4 regions of the uncultured Azonexus sp. genome follow, and region 1 is predicted to be linked to each of the others. Evidence: riboswitches for the same ligand, from Rfam matches in the RefSeq annotation. Region 1 holds a riboswitch; each other region holds the start of a gene.

Evidence for each region. A riboswitch is a leader RNA that binds a small molecule or an ion and turns the genes downstream of it on or off. The one in region 1 is predicted to bind cobalamin.
Region 2: another riboswitch for cobalamin. It lies ahead of Q0799_RS00920 (ribonucleoside-diphosphate reductase subunit alpha); the one in region 1 lies ahead of Q0799_RS05490 (DUF2796 domain-containing protein).
Region 3: another riboswitch for cobalamin. It lies ahead of bluB (5,6-dimethylbenzimidazole synthase); the one in region 1 lies ahead of Q0799_RS05490 (DUF2796 domain-containing protein).
Region 4: another riboswitch for cobalamin. It lies ahead of Q0799_RS03920 (TonB-dependent receptor); the one in region 1 lies ahead of Q0799_RS05490 (DUF2796 domain-containing protein).

The regions. Positions count from the first base shown of each region.
Region 1 is NZ_CALJNI010000006.1:17,739-21,943, forward strand. It holds gene cobN (cobaltochelatase subunit CobN) at 1-421, opposite strand, end outside; gene Q0799_RS05480 (DUF2149 domain-containing protein) at 418-720, opposite strand; gene Q0799_RS05485 (hypothetical protein) at 717-1,178, opposite strand; gene Q0799_RS05490 (DUF2796 domain-containing protein) at 1,178-1,702, opposite strand; cobalamin riboswitch at 1,770-2,001, opposite strand; gene Q0799_RS05495 (hypothetical protein) at 2,123-2,389, shown strand; gene rpsD (30S ribosomal protein S4) at 2,419-3,036, shown strand; gene Q0799_RS05505 (hemin uptake protein HemP) at 3,055-3,285, shown strand; gene Q0799_RS05510 (hypothetical protein) at 3,549-3,755, shown strand; gene Q0799_RS05515 (hypothetical protein) at 3,739-4,164, shown strand; gene Q0799_RS05520 (DUF2325 domain-containing protein) at 4,192-4,205, shown strand, end outside.
Region 2 is NZ_CALJNI010000001.1:198,736-202,940, forward strand. It holds gene Q0799_RS00915 (3'-5' exonuclease family protein) at 1-1,269, opposite strand, end outside; cobalamin riboswitch at 1,396-1,598, shown strand; gene Q0799_RS00920 (ribonucleoside-diphosphate reductase subunit alpha) at 1,754-4,205, shown strand, end outside.
Region 3 is NZ_CALJNI010000008.1:161,762-165,966, reverse strand. It holds gene cobD (threonine-phosphate decarboxylase CobD) at 1-832, opposite strand, end outside; gene cbiB (adenosylcobinamide-phosphate synthase CbiB) at 825-1,739, opposite strand; gene bluB (5,6-dimethylbenzimidazole synthase) at 1,736-2,476, opposite strand; cobalamin riboswitch at 2,516-2,700, opposite strand; gene Q0799_RS06735 (cobyric acid synthase) at 2,760-4,205, shown strand, end outside.
Region 4 is NZ_CALJNI010000004.1:243,236-247,440, forward strand. It holds gene Q0799_RS03920 (TonB-dependent receptor) at 1-1,807, opposite strand, end outside; cobalamin riboswitch at 1,912-2,118, opposite strand; gene Q0799_RS03925 (hypothetical protein) at 2,233-2,430, shown strand; gene Q0799_RS03930 (cell division protein ZapA) at 2,432-2,758, shown strand; RNA gene ssrS (6S RNA) at 2,783-2,962, shown strand; gene Q0799_RS03940 (sulfite exporter TauE/SafE family protein) at 3,013-3,819, shown strand; gene Q0799_RS03945 (enoyl-CoA hydratase-related protein) at 3,820-4,205, opposite strand, start outside.

The sequences.
Region 1 (4,205 bases):
GGGCGGCCAGGGTCAGCGCGGCCCGGACATTGCCTTCGCCACCGTGGCGCAGGTAATCAGCCAGCCGATCAGACGCCGCAACCGACTCGGGGCCGATCCAGATCACCGGCACTTTGACCGCGCCAGCCGGCAGCATGTCGGCCAGCAGTGCCTGCGGCATCGCATGCGGCGCATCGACCCACAGCATGTCGGCACTGGTGGCCGCCGCCAGCAGGCGCCGGCGCTGCGCCGGGCGTTCGCTCTCCGGCAGGGTCAGCGGCGTATCGAAATGCCGGAAACGCCAGCCATTCGCCTGCGCCAGGCGTTCGACCAGGGCGGTGCGGGCCTTGGGCGTGATGTCGGCGGTCACCCACAACAGTTCGCGCGCCTGCGCAGCACCCGCCAGGCAGGCGAGCAGCAGCCATCCCAGCCAGCGCATCATGGCTTGGTGGCCGGGCCGTCTTCCGGAACGTAGATGATGCTGCCGTCGCGCAAGCGGTAGGCAACGCCGGCCCGCACGCCCTCTCCTTCGCCGCTGTCGCCGGTGCCCTGGTAGCGGATTTCCTGGCCGTTTTCCGGAATCGCCAGTTCCACCGGCGCCCCCGGATCGCCAGCCGACGACAGGTTGACCGCCGCCAGCAGGGCGACGACCAGAACGAGAAAGACATCGACCAGGTTGATCGACGAGAGCATCGGGTCGTCGTCATCCTCTTCCAGGATGTTGAAATGCTTGAGGCTCACGCCAGGCCCTCCCGGCGCTTGCGGATGGCCAGCAGTTCGCCGAGCAGCCAGCGACGGCGTAGGGAATACAGGACCAGGCCGATGGCCGCCGCCGTCAGCGCCAGCACGACGCCGGCAAAGGCGTCGCTGAACACCGCCAGCGCAGCACTGCCGTTGCCGCTGGCAACCCCATGCAGCGCCGGGCCGAGCGGGATCATGGTGGCGATCAGACCGAGCATCGGCGTCACCCGGCTGAGCAGGCGCAGCGGCTCAAGCCGGCGCAGGACGATCAACTCGATCTCGTCGAACGCCAGTTCCGGTGCGTCGGGCAGACTGCGGAAGGCCGGCGAACGCCGTTGCCAGGCCTCGACCAGCACGGCGCCGCTCATCCACAAGGCGTAGACCAGCGCCGCCGCCAGCAGCCAGAGAATCGGCGTCAGCAGCAACTGGGTGAGTTGGGTAAAGCCGGCCTCCAGCATCAGAACACCAGCGCCGGGAAACGCGGACGGATGGTCTGGGTCTTTTTCGCGCCGGCCCGCTCCAGGCGGACCCGCAACTGCTTGAGCCCCGGGTGGTCACGGAAGGCGCTGAAGCTCAGCGACTTGAGCGCTTCGGGCTGCGCGCACTCGAAGCGGATTTCGTGCACCAGGTTGGCAATATCGACCTTGGGATCGACGACCTCGCCCAGCGCCGGTTCGGTGCGACTGCCACTCAGCTTGCACTGGGCTTCTGCCGGCGGCTCGACGAAGCGCAACGGGTCGGCAACACGTTCGACGAAGGCCTGCCAGACCTGCTGCTGTTTTTCGTTGCGGGGCGGGTAGTCGTAGCCAAGATAGGCTTCGAGCGGCACATCGAGGCGCACCGTCAGCGCCGCACCATCAATACTGACCTGGACATTGCCGTGACCGTGGGTGTGGTTGCCGTGGGCCAGGGAAAGCGGGGAAAAACAGGCAGCCGCCGTGAACACGGCGCACGCCGCCACACGCGTGGGGATTTTTGACATGGGAAGAAGTTCCAAAATGACGCCCTGCCGACCTCCCCGTCGACATCAGGCATTACGGCCCGGCGCATGCGCGGACCACCCTGTTGGCCGGTATCCGGGCTGGTGGATCTTGCCTTCACCGCCTTCCCGGGATGCGTTGCATCGCCAGTGGCTGCAGGGTGAAAACTGGACGCGGACGTCCATCCACTTACCGTTGCGGGGGCAGCGCTGGTTGGAGCTGCCTGACGGCCAATCTCCCAGCTTCCCGTTTAACCGCGCCGGCCGAGGCAAGCGCGAGCACCAACGAGTGGATGTTAGCACAGCCTGCGAAAAAGACGCTTGACGCCAAATGAATTATTAACAATAATTCTCATTCATTAGCCAGCAAGCCGCGTTTCCGGCCAGCCAGCCAGTTTCCCCGAACCGACTGGAGCGCCCCTCATGGAACACGCCGACATGCCCCTCGAACTCAGGCTGGCTGCCGTCATCCACCTGTTGTCCTCGTCAGCCCTGCGCGGCGCCACCTTCCACAAGACCGAAGCCTTGCGCACTCATCTGCGCAGCGTGGCTGACAGCGCCGAACTCAATCCCTACCTGAAGAGCACGCTGCAGGAAGTCCTCGGTGGCTGGGAGGCGGTGCACTGCCACCCCGCTTCGGTTCCGGTCGATTGCTACCCGCTGGCCCACCCCGGCTGCCAGACCCACTGACATCAATCACAGTACGAGAGAGAGTAATCATGTCCCGTTATACCGGCCCCCGCCTCAAAGTCCTGCGCGCCCTCGGCGTCGATCTGCCGGGGCTGTCGCGCAAGTCGATGCAGGAACGCAACCAGCCGCCCGGCCAGCACGGCGCCCGCAAAGTCACCTCGCGCAAGTCCGAATTCGGCCTGCAACTGATGGAAAAACAGAAGCTGCGCTACAACTACGGTCTGAGCGAACGCCAGCTACGCCGCGCCGTCGCCGATGCCAAGAAGGATCGCGGCGCCACCGGCAACAAGCTGGTCGAACTGCTCGAACGCCGCCTCGACAACATGGTCTTCCGCGCAGGTTTCGCGCCGACCATTCCGGCCGCCCGCCAACTGGTCAGCCACGGTCATTTCCAGCTCAACGGCAAGCGCGTGACCATTCCCTCGATCCGCCTGCGCATCGGCGACGCCTTCGGCCCGACCGAGGCCGGACGCAAGATCGATCTGGTGCGCGCCACGCTCGAAGAGCCGGCGCTGGAGCGTCCGCAATGGATCGCCTTCGATGACGCGACGACCTGCGCCCGCCTGACCCACCTGCCCGATGGCGACGCGGCGCCCTTCCCACTCGACCTGCAGCGTGTGGTCGAGTACTACGCCACCCGGATGTAATCCCTCGAGGAGCCCATCATGGAACCGAGCAAACAGACTCTGCGCATTCCGTTCCTGCATGCCAACGGTCCGCGCCCGACCTTGCGTCTCAAGCCCGAACAAGCCGCCGCCCGGACCGCAAGCTGCGCGATCCAGTGCATCGCCAGCAAAGCCCTGTTTGGCGAATGCAACGAAATCTGCATCCGCCACAGTGGCAGCGAGTACCGCCTGCGCATCACCCGCCAAGGCAAGCTGATCCTGACCAAGTAAGCCCCACCGAGCAAGCCGGAGCAGGTCGCTGACCCCGCCTGCTCCTCCGGAGGGCGCCGATCACACGCCGGCGCCCTCCACCCGGAAATAACATTGTCACAAAACGAAATAATTCTTGTTTGACTTAATTTGCCATTCACGTATATTAAGAACCATTCTCACTCATGCGAGGTGCCACATGAACAGTCTGTTGATCCATACCGGTATCGCCGCCACCCTGCTCTGGCTGATGCTGGCCGGCGCCGGTTTCTGAGGAGAAAGCCATGCCGAAAAGCGACATCTGGGCCGCCACCCTCAGCCTGGTCCTGATCCACGAAGAGACTGGGTGTCGTCAATCCGCGCTGCACGCGGCACGACTGCTTGAGCACCTGTGCGACCAGGACATCGATCATGAAACCCGTGAATTGTGCGAACGCGCCAGCCAACGCCTGGGTCAGCGCCAGGAGTTACACCATGCTTGCCCCGCTTGAAAACCGCGCCATCCTCGAAAAGGAACCTGGCGAGCCGCAGAGTGCCCTGGAAAGAGAAAACGCCGCCCTGCGCCGCGCCTTGCAGAAAGCCCGCAGCAGCCAGAAGCGGATGATCACGCTCAATGCTGCCCGCAGCATCGAACAAGCCAATCGCATCGCCTTGCTGGAAGCACAATCCAGCAATCTGCGCGCGCGCATCGCCCAGCTCGAATCCGGCCAGGCCATCATCGAACTGGGCCAACAACTGATGGAACTGCGGGAAGCCAACGAACAATTGATCGTCGCCGCCCAGCGCGTCTGGCACATGGACAAGACCATCTGCGCCGCGCACCGCGAGTGCGAGCGCCTGGCCCGCGAGCGCGACGACCTCGCCTTCCGCTTGTGCCAGCGCGCCAGCCATCACGCCTGAACCCGCTACTTGCCAAGGAATTCGCGCATGCCTGATTTTCC
Region 2 (4,205 bases), on a different contig from region 1:
GCTGCGGGCGCTGCCCAGGTAGCGCCAGCCGTCAATCAGGTGCGCTTCGTCGCCTTCACGGATGATCGCCGGGCCGGGGAAGGGCCAGCTGGCGAGTTTCAGTGTCACCATCGCGCCCATCAGTCGCATGCTGTGCTTGGCCAACGGCTCCTTGCCGACACAGCCGCCTTTGCAGCGGCGCGTCTGGTGGCCGAAGCAGGGTTTGTTGCCGACCTGGCGGTCGAGTCCGCTGAGGATGTCGCATAGTTGGTGGGCGTCGACCAGTTTGCGCAGCGTCTGCGTGGCTTCGCGGGGGCTCTTGAACAGTCCGTAGCAGGCGTTGCCGATGCCGAAGTCGAGGTCGGCGGCGAGGCGCAGTTCGGGTTTCAGCCAGCCGTCGCCGGCATCGATCAGGGTCCAGGTGCACACCTCTTCGTTGCGCCGTAACTGTCGGTTCTGCGTCGGTTGGCGGGTTTTCACCAGCTCGGCTTCGCGCAGCAGGGCGCCAATTTCGCCTGCGGTTTCGATCCAGTCGATGCGCCGGGTTTGCTGCGCCAGCGTCATTTCACGAGCCGAACGATGGTCGGCGGAAAAATGCGACAGCACCCGGCTGCGGATGTTCTTGCCCTTGCCGATGTAGAGCGGCAGTTCGCCGTGTTCGCTGGCTTCGCCGTAGAACAGGTAAACGCCGGGTGTTTCCGGCAGTTCGTCGATGACGGCGGGGTCGAGATGCGGCGGCAGGCTGGGGTAGGTGTTGAGTTTCCTGAGCGCTGCGTCGATGTCCTCGCCGCTGCGTTCGGCGTGGATTCTTTGCCAGAACTGATGGATCAGCTGGGCATCGGCCAGCGCCCGATGGCGACCGTTGGCGATCAGGCCGTGGCGCTCGATCAGGCTGTCCAGGCTGTGGCGCTTGAATTCCGGGTAGAGCGCGCGCGACAGCTTGACCGTGCACAGCACCGGCGCGCGGAATTCGATGCCGCTGCGCTTGAATTCGTTTTTCAGGAAGCCATAGTCGAAGCGCGCGTTGTGGGCGATGAACAGCCGTCCCTTGAGCCGGCGCAGGACATCTTCGGCGACCTCTGCAAAGGGCGGGGCAGAGGCGACCATGGCGTTGCTGATGCCGGTCAGGCTCTCGATGAATGGCGAAATATGGGTGCCCGGATTGACCAGTTGCTGCCACTCACGCACGGTCCCGTCGGCATCGACCTCGACGATGCCGATTTCGGTGATGCGGTCGGAGGTGGCGGTGGCGCCGGTGGTTTCCAGGTCGACGAAGGCGAGGGCAGTCATGGGGGCGGATTTTCGCATGAGACGGCGCGCGATTCATCCGCTTTGTTTCTACTACCCCTAGTGTTGTTCTTGTGTTTTCGTGCCTTATTTAGTGCTCCCTGCTTGCGCTTCGTCCTGCCTTGTCATAAAGTGTGCGCCGTTGATGGTTCCCCGCAAGGGGATTAAAACGGGAATCCGGTGCCGGATCTGACGATCCGAATCCCGGGGCTGCCCCCGCAACTGTAACCGGCGAGCGTTTCGCCACCCCATGCCACTGGATGCGTCCGGGAAGGCGGGTGAAACGCGTTGAGCCGGGAGCCAGGAGACCTGCCGCAACGTGTCCTTTTCATTTTCCTTTGGGGCGGGGTGTCCCTGGTGAGAGGTTTTGCGTGAGCGTTTCGTCTCCTGTCGTCCGTGCTTGTCCGTTGTCGCCGTCCGTCGGCACAGCGCTGCGCGGTCGCGTCACGCGCCAGCCATGTTCCGCCCCCCGAACCGGAGCATTGCCGTGTCCTCGAACGTCCTCGCGCACATTTCCGACCTGTCCGCCCACAGTGCCGCCGCGCTGCAGGTGATCCGCCGTCATGGCGCGGTCGTCGAATTCCATCCCGAGAAGATTTCCGTCGCCCTGACCAAGGCTTTCCTGGCGGTCGAGGGGAGCCAGAGCGCGACCTCGTCGCGGGTGCGCGAACTGGTCGCGCGGCTCACCGAAACGGTCGTGCGTTCGCTGACCCGCCGCCTGCCGGACGGTGGCCGGGTGCATATCGAGGACATCCAGGACCAGGTCGAACTGGCGCTGATGCGCTCCGGCGAGCACGACGTCGCCCGCGCCTACGTGCTCTACCGCGAACGACGCGCCGCCGAGCGGGCCGCGCTGGCCGAAGTCCAGGGCGTGCCCGAACTGCATGTGACGGTCGATGGCGAGCGCCGGCCGCTCGATGTCGCCGGCTTGCTGAAAACCTGCGAAACGGCGTGTGCCGGGCTGGGCGAGGGCGTTTCGCCGCGGACCATCCTCGACCACGCGCTGAAGAACCTGTACGACGGCGTTGCGCTGGCCGACGTCAAGCAGGCGCTGGTGCTCGCTGCGCGCACGCTGATCGAGCGCGAACCCGGCTACGACTACGCCACCGCCCGCCTGCTGCTGGCCAGCCTGGTCGAGGAAGCGGCCGGGCCGGAAGCGGCGCAGAATGAGGCCGTCGAAGCGGCTTATTTCCCGGTCTTCGTCGAACGCGGCGTGATTGCCGAACTGCTCGACCCGCGCCTCAAGGATTACGACCTCGACCGCCTGGCCGCCGCACTCAAGCCCGAGCGCAACCAGTTGTTCGGCTACCTCGGCCTGCAGACGCTGTACGACCGCTATTTCCTGCACATCGACGGCCGCCGCATCGAAACGCCGCAGCTTTTCTTCATGCGCGTGGCGATGGGCCTGGCATTGAACGAAATCGACCGCGAAGCGCGCGCCATCGAGTTTTACGACCTGATTTCCAGCTTCGATTTCATGTGTTCGACGCCGACCCTGTTCAACAGCGGCACCCTGCATTCGCAGCTTTCTTCCTGCTACCTGACCACGGTGGCCGACGACCTCGACGGTATCTACCAGTCGATCAAGGAAAACGCGCTGTTGCAGAAATACGCCGGCGGGCTGGGCAACGACTGGACGCCGGTGCGCGCGCTGGGCAGCCGCATCAAGGGCACCAACGGCCAGAGCCAGGGCGTGATTCCCTTCCTCAAAGTAGTCAACGATACGGCAGTCGCCGTGAACCAGGGCGGCAAGCGCAAGGGCGCCGTCTGCGCCTACCTGGAAACCTGGCACCTGGACATCGAGGAATTCCTGGAACTGCGCAAGAACACCGGCGACGAGCGCCGCCGCACGCACGACATGAACACCGCCAACTGGATTCCCGACCTGTTCATGCAGCGTGTGATCGCCGGTGCTGACTGGACGCTGTTCTCGCCGGTCGATACGCCCGACCTGCACGAGAAATCCGGCCGCGCCTTCGTCGAGGCGTATGAAGCCTACGAAGCCAAGGCCGCCGCCGGCCAGTTGAAGCTGCACAAGAAAGTGCCGGCCGTGCAACTGTGGCGCAAGATGCTGACCATGCTGTTCGAGACCGGGCACCCGTGGATCACCTTCAAGGACGCCTGCAACCTGCGCTCGCCGCAGCAGCACGTCGGCGTCGTCCATTCGAGCAACCTGTGCACCGAGATCACGCTGAACACCTCGGGTTCGGAAACGGCGGTGTGCAACCTCGGCTCGGTCAATCTGCTGGCGCATCTCAAGGACGACCAGCTCGACCGGGAAAAGCTGGCGCGCACCGTGAGCACCGCCATGCGCATGCTCGACAACGTCGTCGACATCAACTTCTACGCGACGCCCAAGGCGCGCAACGCCAACCTGCGCCACCGCCCGGTCGGCATGGGCATCATGGGTTTTGCCGATTGCCTCTACCAACTCGGCATCGCCTACGCCTCGCCGGAAGCCGTCGAATTCGCCGACCGCAGCATGGAAGCCGTCTGCTACCAGGCCTATTGGGCATCGACCGAATTGGCGCAGGAGCGCGGCCGCTATTCCAGCTTCACCGGCAGCCTGTGGGATCGCGGCATCCTGCCGCACGAAAGCATCGCGCTGCTCGAAGCCGGGCGCGGCGAGGCGGTCGAACTCAACCGTGACAGCCGTCTCGACTGGGACGCGCTGAAACAACGCATCGCCCGTTACGGCATGCGCAACTCCAACTGCGTCGCCATCGCGCCGACCGCGACCATCTCCAACATCGTCGGCGTCTCCGCCAGCATCGAGCCGGCCTACCAGAACCTCTACGTCAAATCCAACCTGTCCGGCGAATTCACCGTGGTCAACGAAGCGCTGGTGCGCGACCTCAAGGCGCTCGACCTGTGGGACGAAGTCATGGTCGCCGACCTCAAGTACTTCGACGGCTCGCTCGCTCGCATCGACCGCGTGC
Region 3 (4,205 bases), on a different contig from region 1:
GCGTCGCGAACAGCGGCGTTGCCTTGACCTCGCCGAGCGGTGCCAGCAACTGGCGCAGGCGTTCGCCGTCGGCGTGCAGGCGCTGGCGCGTCGCCGCCTGCCAGGCGCTGTCGGCCAGTGCCAGCGTTGCCGCGGCGCGCGACGGGCCGGCGACGCTCCACGGGCCGATTGCCTCGGCCATCTTTGTCAGCAGTTCGGGGGCAGCGAACAGGAAACCGACGCGCAGCCCGGCCAGGCCGAAGAACTTGCCCAGCGAACGGAAGACGATCAGGTTCGGCGCGTCCGCCGTGCCGGCCAGCGGCGTCAGGCTGTGCTCGGGCGTGGCGTCGATGAAGGCTTCGTCGACGATCAGCCAGCCGCCGCGCTTTTTCAGTTGCGCCGCGGCGTCGACCGCCAGTTCGCGCGGGTGGCGGTCGGCGGTCGGGTTGTTCGGGTTGCACAGCAGCACGTAGGGCGTCGCCGCCGCCAGCGCGCGCGGCAGCGTCGCGTTCTGCAGGAAGCGCAGCTTGTGGCCGGCGCGCTGCCAGGCCTGCGGGTGTTCGTTGTAGAGCGGCGCGATGCAGGCCACGGCGGCGCGCGGCAGCAGCGCCGGCAACCACTGGATGGCGGCCTGCGAACCCGCGACCGGCAGGAGGTTGCTATTGCCGTAGTAGGCGGCAGCGGCGGCCTCCAGGCCGTCGTTGTCTTCCGGCAGGCGTTGCCAGACTGCGGCCGGCAGCGGCGGCACCGGCCAGCCCTGCGGGTTGATGCCGGTGGACAGATCGAGCCAGTCGGCGAGCGGGATGTCGTAGTGGGCCGCGGCTTCGCGCAGGCGGCCGCCATGGTCAAGCATGCAGGGCTCCGATCAGGAAAAGGACGGCCAGCCACAGCCACAGGCTGCGCCGGATCAGCGTGATCGCCCGGCCGAGGTCGGCGGCGACCGGCGCCGGGCCGCAGCCGAGCGGTGGGCGGATTTCCTCGCGGCCGTGGTAGATGGCGGCGCCGCCGCACTGTACGCCGAGGCTGCCAGCGCCCGCCGCCATCACCGGGCCGGCGTTCGGGCTCTCCCAGCCGGGCGCCTGGGCGCGCCAGCAAGCCAGCGCGTCGCGCCAGCGGCCGAGCAGGGCGTAAGTCAGCGCGGTCAGCCGGGCCGGCAGCCAGTTGAGCGCATCGTCAACGCGGGCGGCCCAGCGGCCGTACAGGTTGTAGCGCTCGGTCCGGTAGCCCCACATCGCATCGAGCGTGTTGGCCAGCCGGAACAGCAGGGCGCCGGGGCCGCCGAGCAGGGCGAACCAGAACAGCGCGCCGAAGATCGCGTCGTTGCCGTTTTCCAGCACCGATTCGACGCCGGCCTTGGCGACGCCGGCCTCGTCGAGTGCTGCGGTATCGCGGGAAACAATCCAGCCGACGCGCTGCCGCGCCTCATCAAGGCGTCCCTCGCTCAGCGGCCGGGCGACCGCTTCTGCGTGTTCGCACAGGCTGCGCGCGCCGAGCGAAAAATAGAGCAGCAGTACGTCGACCGCGAACGGCGCCAATGGCCGTAAAGCCAGTGCCAGCGCCACCCAGGGCAGCACCGCCAGCGCCCAGCCGAGCACGCCGCCGGGAATCGTGCGCCGGTTCAGTCGTTTTTCGATCGCTGCCGCCAGCGTGCCGAAGCCGACCAGCGGGTGAAAGCGCCGGACTTCGCCGAACAGGCGGTCGAGCAGCACGGCGGCGAGCGCCGCCAGCGGCATGGCGAAGGGGCCGTCGATCAGGGTCATCCGGGGAAGCGCCCCTGTTCCTGGGCAATCCGGTGCATGTCGGCCAGTGTGGCGCTCAGGCTGTCTTCCCGCTTGGGGTCGCTGCTCCCCCATTGTTCGAAATAGAGCAGGTCGGCGGCCGGCAGGCGCGGCAGCCAGCCGGCTTTCTCCAGTTCGGGACGGTCGTTGAAATGGCTGACGTGGCCGATGCACAGATAGGCAATCGGCACGATGTGATGCGGAATGCCGAGCGCGTCCTGCAGCGCCTTCTCGTGGAAGATGCTGACCCAGCCGACGCCGAGGCCCTCGGCGCGGGCGGCCAGCCACAGGTTCTGCACGGCGCACACGCTGCTGTACAGGTCCATGGTCGGCATGTGCGTGCGGCCGAGCACCACCGGGCCGCTGCGCGAGCGGTCGCAGGTGATGCACAGGTTGACCGGCGCGTCGAGGATGCCCTGCAGCTTGAGCTTGCTGTAGATCTCGCGCTTCTCGTCGGGGAACATCCGCTCGGCTTCGGCATTGGCCTCGCGGAAGATGTCATGAACCCGCTGTTTCACGTCCGCCGAGCGGACGACGAGGAAATTCCACGGCTGCATGAAACCGACCGATGGCGCGTGGTGCGCCGCCATCAGGATGCGCGCGAGTTGCTCGTCGGCGACCGGGTCGGGCAGGAACTGGCCGCGCACGTCGCGGCGGCTGAAAATGGCGTGATAGACGGCGGCCCGTTCGGCGTCGGAAAAAGCGTGCTGGTTTTCCATGGATTCCCCTTCTGGAAACGCGAAGGCACCCGTCCACGGTGCCGAATTACGTCTCCCGGCCGGTCTTCTGACTCGGATTCACCCGGACGATGCGCCTTCCCGCCGCAGCAGTGGCCTGTGCATCGCCCGTCATCCTCACAGCGTTGGGCACGTGGCGGAATCGCACCGCCTTCCCGATTCTCCTGCCGGCAAAGCCGGAAGGCACCGGGAGACAAGTTTCCGATTCGCATCGGAAGGCAGCGATGGTGCCATAATTACGGCCTTTTTTCACGGGTTTGCACGCATGATAGGCAACGCGCTGATGGTTCAGGGAACGACGTCCGACGCCGGCAAATCGACGCTGGTCGCGGCGCTGTGCCGGATTCTCAAGCGTCGCGGGGTGCGCGTGGCGCCGTTCAAACCGCAGAACATGGCGCTCAATTCGGCGGTCACCGTCGATGGCGGCGAGATCGGCCGGGCGCAGGCGCTGCAGGCGCTGGCCTGCGGTCTCGAACCGCATACCGATTTCAACCCGGTGCTGTTGAAGCCGACCACCGACCGCAAGGCGCAGGTGATCATCCACGGCAAGGTCGCCACCGACCTCGACGCCAAGGCTTACCACGACTACAAGCCGCGGGCGATGGGCGCGGTGCTCGAATCCTGGGGCCGGCTGACCGCGCACTACGACTGCGTGCTGGTCGAAGGCGCCGGCTCGCCGGCCGAGATCAACCTGCGCGACCGCGACATCGCCAACATGGGCTTTGCCGAGGCGGTCGATTGCCCGGTGATCATCGTCGCCGACATAGACCGCGGAGGCGTCTTCGCCCATCTGGTCGGTACGCTGGAACTGCTGTCAGCGTCCGAGCAGGCGCGCGTCGTCGGCTTCGTCATCAATCGTTTCCGTGGTGACATTGCGTTGCTTGAACCCGGTCTCGACTGGCTCGAACAGCGCACCGGCAAGCCGGTGCTCGGTGTGCTGCCCTACCTGCACGGGCTGATGCTCGACGCCGAGGACGCGATCGCGACGTCCACGGTCGACGGCAAGAAAACGGCAAGAATCCGCGTCGTCGCGCCGGCCTACCCGCGCACCTCCAACCACAACGATCTCGATCCGTTGCGCCTGCATCCGCAGGTCGATTTCCGCTGGATCGCGCCGGGCGAAGCCTTGCCGCCGGCCGACCTGATCGTCCTGCCCGGTTCCAAGGCAGTGCGTGCCGACCTCGACTGGTTGCGCGCCCACGGCCACGATCAGGCCATCGCCCGCCACTTGCGCTACGGCGGCAAGGTGATCGGCCTGTGCGGCGGCTACCAGATGCTCGGGCGCAGCATTGCCGACCCGCTCGGTCTCGAAGGACAGCCGGGAACGACGGCGGGCCTCGGTTTCCTGGCGGTGGACACGACGCTGGAAAGCGAAAAGCAGTTGCGCAATGTCAGCGGTCATCTGCATCTCGAAGGACAACCGGCGATGACCGGCTACGAAATTCACCTCGGCGTCACCCAGGGCGATGGCTTGACACGGGCCGCCGTGCAGCTGGCCGATGGCCGTGCCGACGGCGCCATCTCGGCTGACGACCAGGTGCTCGGCACCTACTGCCACGGCGTTTTCGACCATCCCGAGGCCCTGGCTGCATTGTTGAACTGGGCCGGTGCCGGCGAGGTCGACAGCGTCGATTTCGCCGCCCGCCGCGAAGCTGATCTCGACCGCCTGGCCGATTCGGTCGAGGCGGCGTTCGACTGGGAAAAGCTCAGG
Region 4 (4,205 bases), on a different contig from region 1:
TGAAGGCATTGCGCCCCGGGGTGGCGTAGGTATCGGCGAGTATATAGTCCCGGTCGAAGAGGTTGTTGACGCGGGCAAAAATGCTCCATTCCGGGGCAAAACGGTAGGCAGCGTAGAGATTGGTCAGCGCGTAGCCGTCCAGTTCCACTCTGGTCGTTCCGGAATACTCGTAGCGCTTGCCGCTACCCAGCATTTCGGCACGCCAGTCCCAGCGGTCCAGCGTCTGGCCGACCGAGATGGCGGCCGAGTGCCGGGCACGCCTGGCAAGCTGACGGTCGTTGCGACGGTCAATCGCGTCAAGCCAGTCGTAGCTGGCCTGAAGATCCAGGCTGCTGAGCTTGCCCTGCCAGCTGAGTGTCGCACCCTCAAGTCTGGCGGAATCGATGTTCGTGGGCTGGTTCAGGGCGCCGACCCGGGTCCAGGCAATCATGTCCTTGACCCGGTTCAGGTACCAGGTCAACGAGATGGCCTGATTCCCGGCTTCATAGTGAATCGACAGCTCGCGATTGATCGCCGACTCGGGCTGCACGGCCGGGTTGCCGACGAAGGTTCCGGTCAGCGGGTAGTACAGTTCGTTGAAGGTCGGCGCCTTGAAGGCGGTGCCAACGCTCGCGCTGGCTCGCCAGTTGTTCGAGAAACGATAGCCATAGGCCAGCGAGCCGGTGGTCTTGTCACCGAACAGCGAGTCGTCGTCGTAGCGGGTGCTGGCCTGTAGGCGATGGGCGCCGAATCCACGGTTCCAGCCCAGCTGGACCGCGTCGTTGCGGCGTTGGGTTTTGGGGTAATTGCCCGAGGTATTGATGGCTTGCTCGGTACGCTCGAAGCCGATCAGGAAATTGCCCAGGCTGCCGCTCAGATCGTTCTGCCAGGCGTACATATCCTGCTCGGTGTTGAATTGACTGTTGCGCAGACCATTGCGCAGATTTTTCGAGTGATCGATGCTGCGCCCGACGGTCAATGTGCTGTTCCAGGCGCTGGTCAGCCGGTTTTTCAGTACCAGCGAGGCGTTGCCGTTTCTGGTCTGATTGACCCAGTCGACCGTCACGCCGGTGCCGTCGTAGCTGTTGCGACCTTCGGCGTGCAGGGCGGAAAGCATCAGTTCGTGTCCGGGGGCGAAGGTATAGCCGAGCCGTGCTGAGGTCGCCTGGTTGCGGAAACCGTCCTTGTCGGGATTGGCTGTCGCCGTCCACGGGCGACTGTTGAAGCCGTCGGTCGTCTCATGCGAAAGGGTCACGCCGTACTGCCAGCCGTTGCGCTTCCCGGACAAGCTGGCGCTGCCATTGCGCGTGCCGTAGCTGCCGGCTCCGGCTTCGGCAGAAAGATGAAGGGCTTCCTCGCTGCGCCGGGTGAAGATCTGGACCACGCCCCCGATGGCGTCGCTGCCGTACATTGCGGAGGCTGGGCCGCGGATGATTTCGATGCGCTCGATCTGGGCGACCGGAATGCGTGACCAGGTGGGTTCGCCCGACGTGGCCGAGCCCACCCGCATGCCATCGACCAGCAGCAGCACATGTTTGGCGTTGGTGCCGCGGATGAGCAACGAGGAATTGGCACCCCAACTGCCGTTGGCGACGATCTGTATGCCCGGCTGAGCGGCCAGGATCTGTTCGAGATTGGTGTGGCCGGCGGCTTCGATCTCGTTGCGCTCGATCACGCTGACATCGGTCAGCACTTCGCTGACCCGCATCGGCTGGCGTGTCGCGGTGACCACCATGGTGTCGAGGCTGGCAAGCTGTTCCGTGGCCTGCAGCGGTTGGCAAAAAGCGAGCGGTAGCAATACCGCCAGCGGCTTGAGGCGTGAATTCATGGATTTCCCCTTCCCGGCAGGCGTCCCCGCATGCCGGAATGCATTGACAAGAAAGTCCGCAGGGGAGAGGGCTGGTCTGGAACCGGCACCACCACCCCGTGGTACTTCCGCTAGGTGTGCAAGGCCGGTATCCGGGCTCGCAAGTCTTGACGTATCGCCTTCCCAGGTTTCCCCAGTGGCTTCGTGATACGCCCGCACTTGCTTACCGTTGCGGGGGCAGCAGCGGCTTGGTCTCGTTGGAGACGCACCGCTTTCCCGTTTAACTGCGCTTGGTGAAAACCGCGCGCAGCACCTGACACGGCGCGCATTCTAGCGCGCCTGGCCGGGAGATGCGAATGCCAATGGCGTCGACAGCCGATAAAACACTTTGAAAATAGCTGCTTAGTCCTTGACCGGGCAGTATTTGTCCCTCTATAGTGCGCGCCATGAATAGCGAATTCGAAGCGCTCGAAGCCAAGATCGATCAGGTCGTCGCCCTGGTGCACCAGTTGCGTGCCGAGAACGAGGTCCTGAAGAACCAGATAGCCACGGCCGAGGCCGAGCGTCTGCACTTGCGCTCGACGATGACGGCTGCCCGCGAGCGGCTGGAAGGCCTGATGGACAAGCTGCCCGAGGATGCCTGAGATGAGTGCCGAGCAGAATTTCCTCGACGTCAAGATCATGGGCCGCGAATACCGCGTTGCCTGCCGGCCGGAGGAGCGCGATGCGCTGCTGGCGGCGGTCGATCTGGTCGACAACAAGATGCGCGAAATCGCCCAGAAGACCAAGAGCACCATTGCCGAACGCGTGGCGGTGATGGCCGCGCTGAACATCGCCCACGAACGCCTGGCGGCGCCGGCTGGCGAGGCTGCCGAAGAAGCGCTTGCGTCGACCGACACGAAGCGTAGAATCGAAGACATGGGAGCACGGCTCGATGCCGTGCTGGCACCCCAGCAGCAACTGGATCTCTGAGTCGCTGCGGGATTGCCCGCCGAGTGTTCCCTGCGGTGTTTGTTAAGGCCATATATTCCTTGAACCAATGCTGATTGGCATCGGTTGCGGACCAAGACTCCGCTGTTGTGCGCGTTCTTCGTCGAATGTGCCTGATGCGGAAGGAAAGCAGCCACTCTGAACCCAGGTTCAGGATGCCGGCCTGACGGCACTCGCGGGGACTTTTACCAAACAGGTGGCAGCTTCTGCCACCTGTTTTCATTTGCAGGGTGGTGATGGAAATCGAGTGGCTGCTGGCCTATCTGCTGTTGGGCGCGTTTGTCGGGTTTTTTGCCGGTCTGCTCGGCGTGGGTGGCGGCGGCATCATGGTCCCCGTATTGACCACCCTGTTTGCCGCGCAAGGCTTTCCCCGCGAGCATCTGGTTCATGTTGCGCTGGGGACGTCGATGGCGGCCATTGTGATGACTTCGATTTCCAGTCTGCGTGCGCATCATGCCCATGGTGCGGTGCGTTGGGACATCGTGCGCGGCATTACGCCGGGTGTCCTGCTCGGTACTTTCGGCGGCACCTTCATCGCCTCGCGCGTGGATAGCGTGCCGCTGGCGATTTTCTTTGGCTGCTTCATGGCCTATGTGTCGCTGCAGATGATCCTCAACGTCAAACCCAAGCCGACCCGGGAACTGCCCGGTCAGGCCGGCATGGTCGGCGTCGGTGGCGGCATCGGCCTGGTCTCGGCGCTGGTGGCGATCGGCGGCGGCTCGCTGTCGGTGCCGTTCATGACCTGGTGCAACGTCAAGATGCAGCACGCCATCGGTACTTCGGCGGCGATCGGCTTGCCGATTGCGCTGGCCGGGGCGCTCGGTTACCTGATCAACGGCTGGGGCAGCAGCGGCCTGCCGGACTGGTCCATCGGTTACGTCTATCTGCCGGCACTGGTGCTGGTCAGCGCCGTGTCGACGTTCACCGCGCCGCTGGGCGCCCGCCTGGCGCATCGGCTGCCGGTGGCAACCCTGAAGAAGGTGTTTGCCGGTGTGCTGATCCTGCTCTCGGCGAAGATGCTGCACACCGTTTTCGGTAGCTGATCAGCGCGCCTTGAACACCGGTTTGCGCTTTTCCAGGAAAGCCGCCAGCCCTTCCCGGTAGTCCTCGGTGTCGAGGAAGGCGAAGGACGCGGTTTTTTCTTCGTCGGTCAACGGGCGGCCGTCGAGCAGGCGGTGGATCCATTGCTTGTGCCAGGCAGCGACCAGCGGGGCGCCGTGGCCGATGCGGCGGGCTGTGGCATAGGCTTCGTCGATGACCTGCGGGTCGGCGACAACGCGCGTCAGCAGGCCTTTTTCATAGGCTTCGCGGGCGTTCAGGATGCGCCCTTCGAGCAGGATTTCCTTGACCACCGCCGGCCCGGCAAGACGTAGCAGGCCTTCCATTTCGCCCGGGTACATCGAGAAGCCGAGCTTGTTGATCGGTGCGC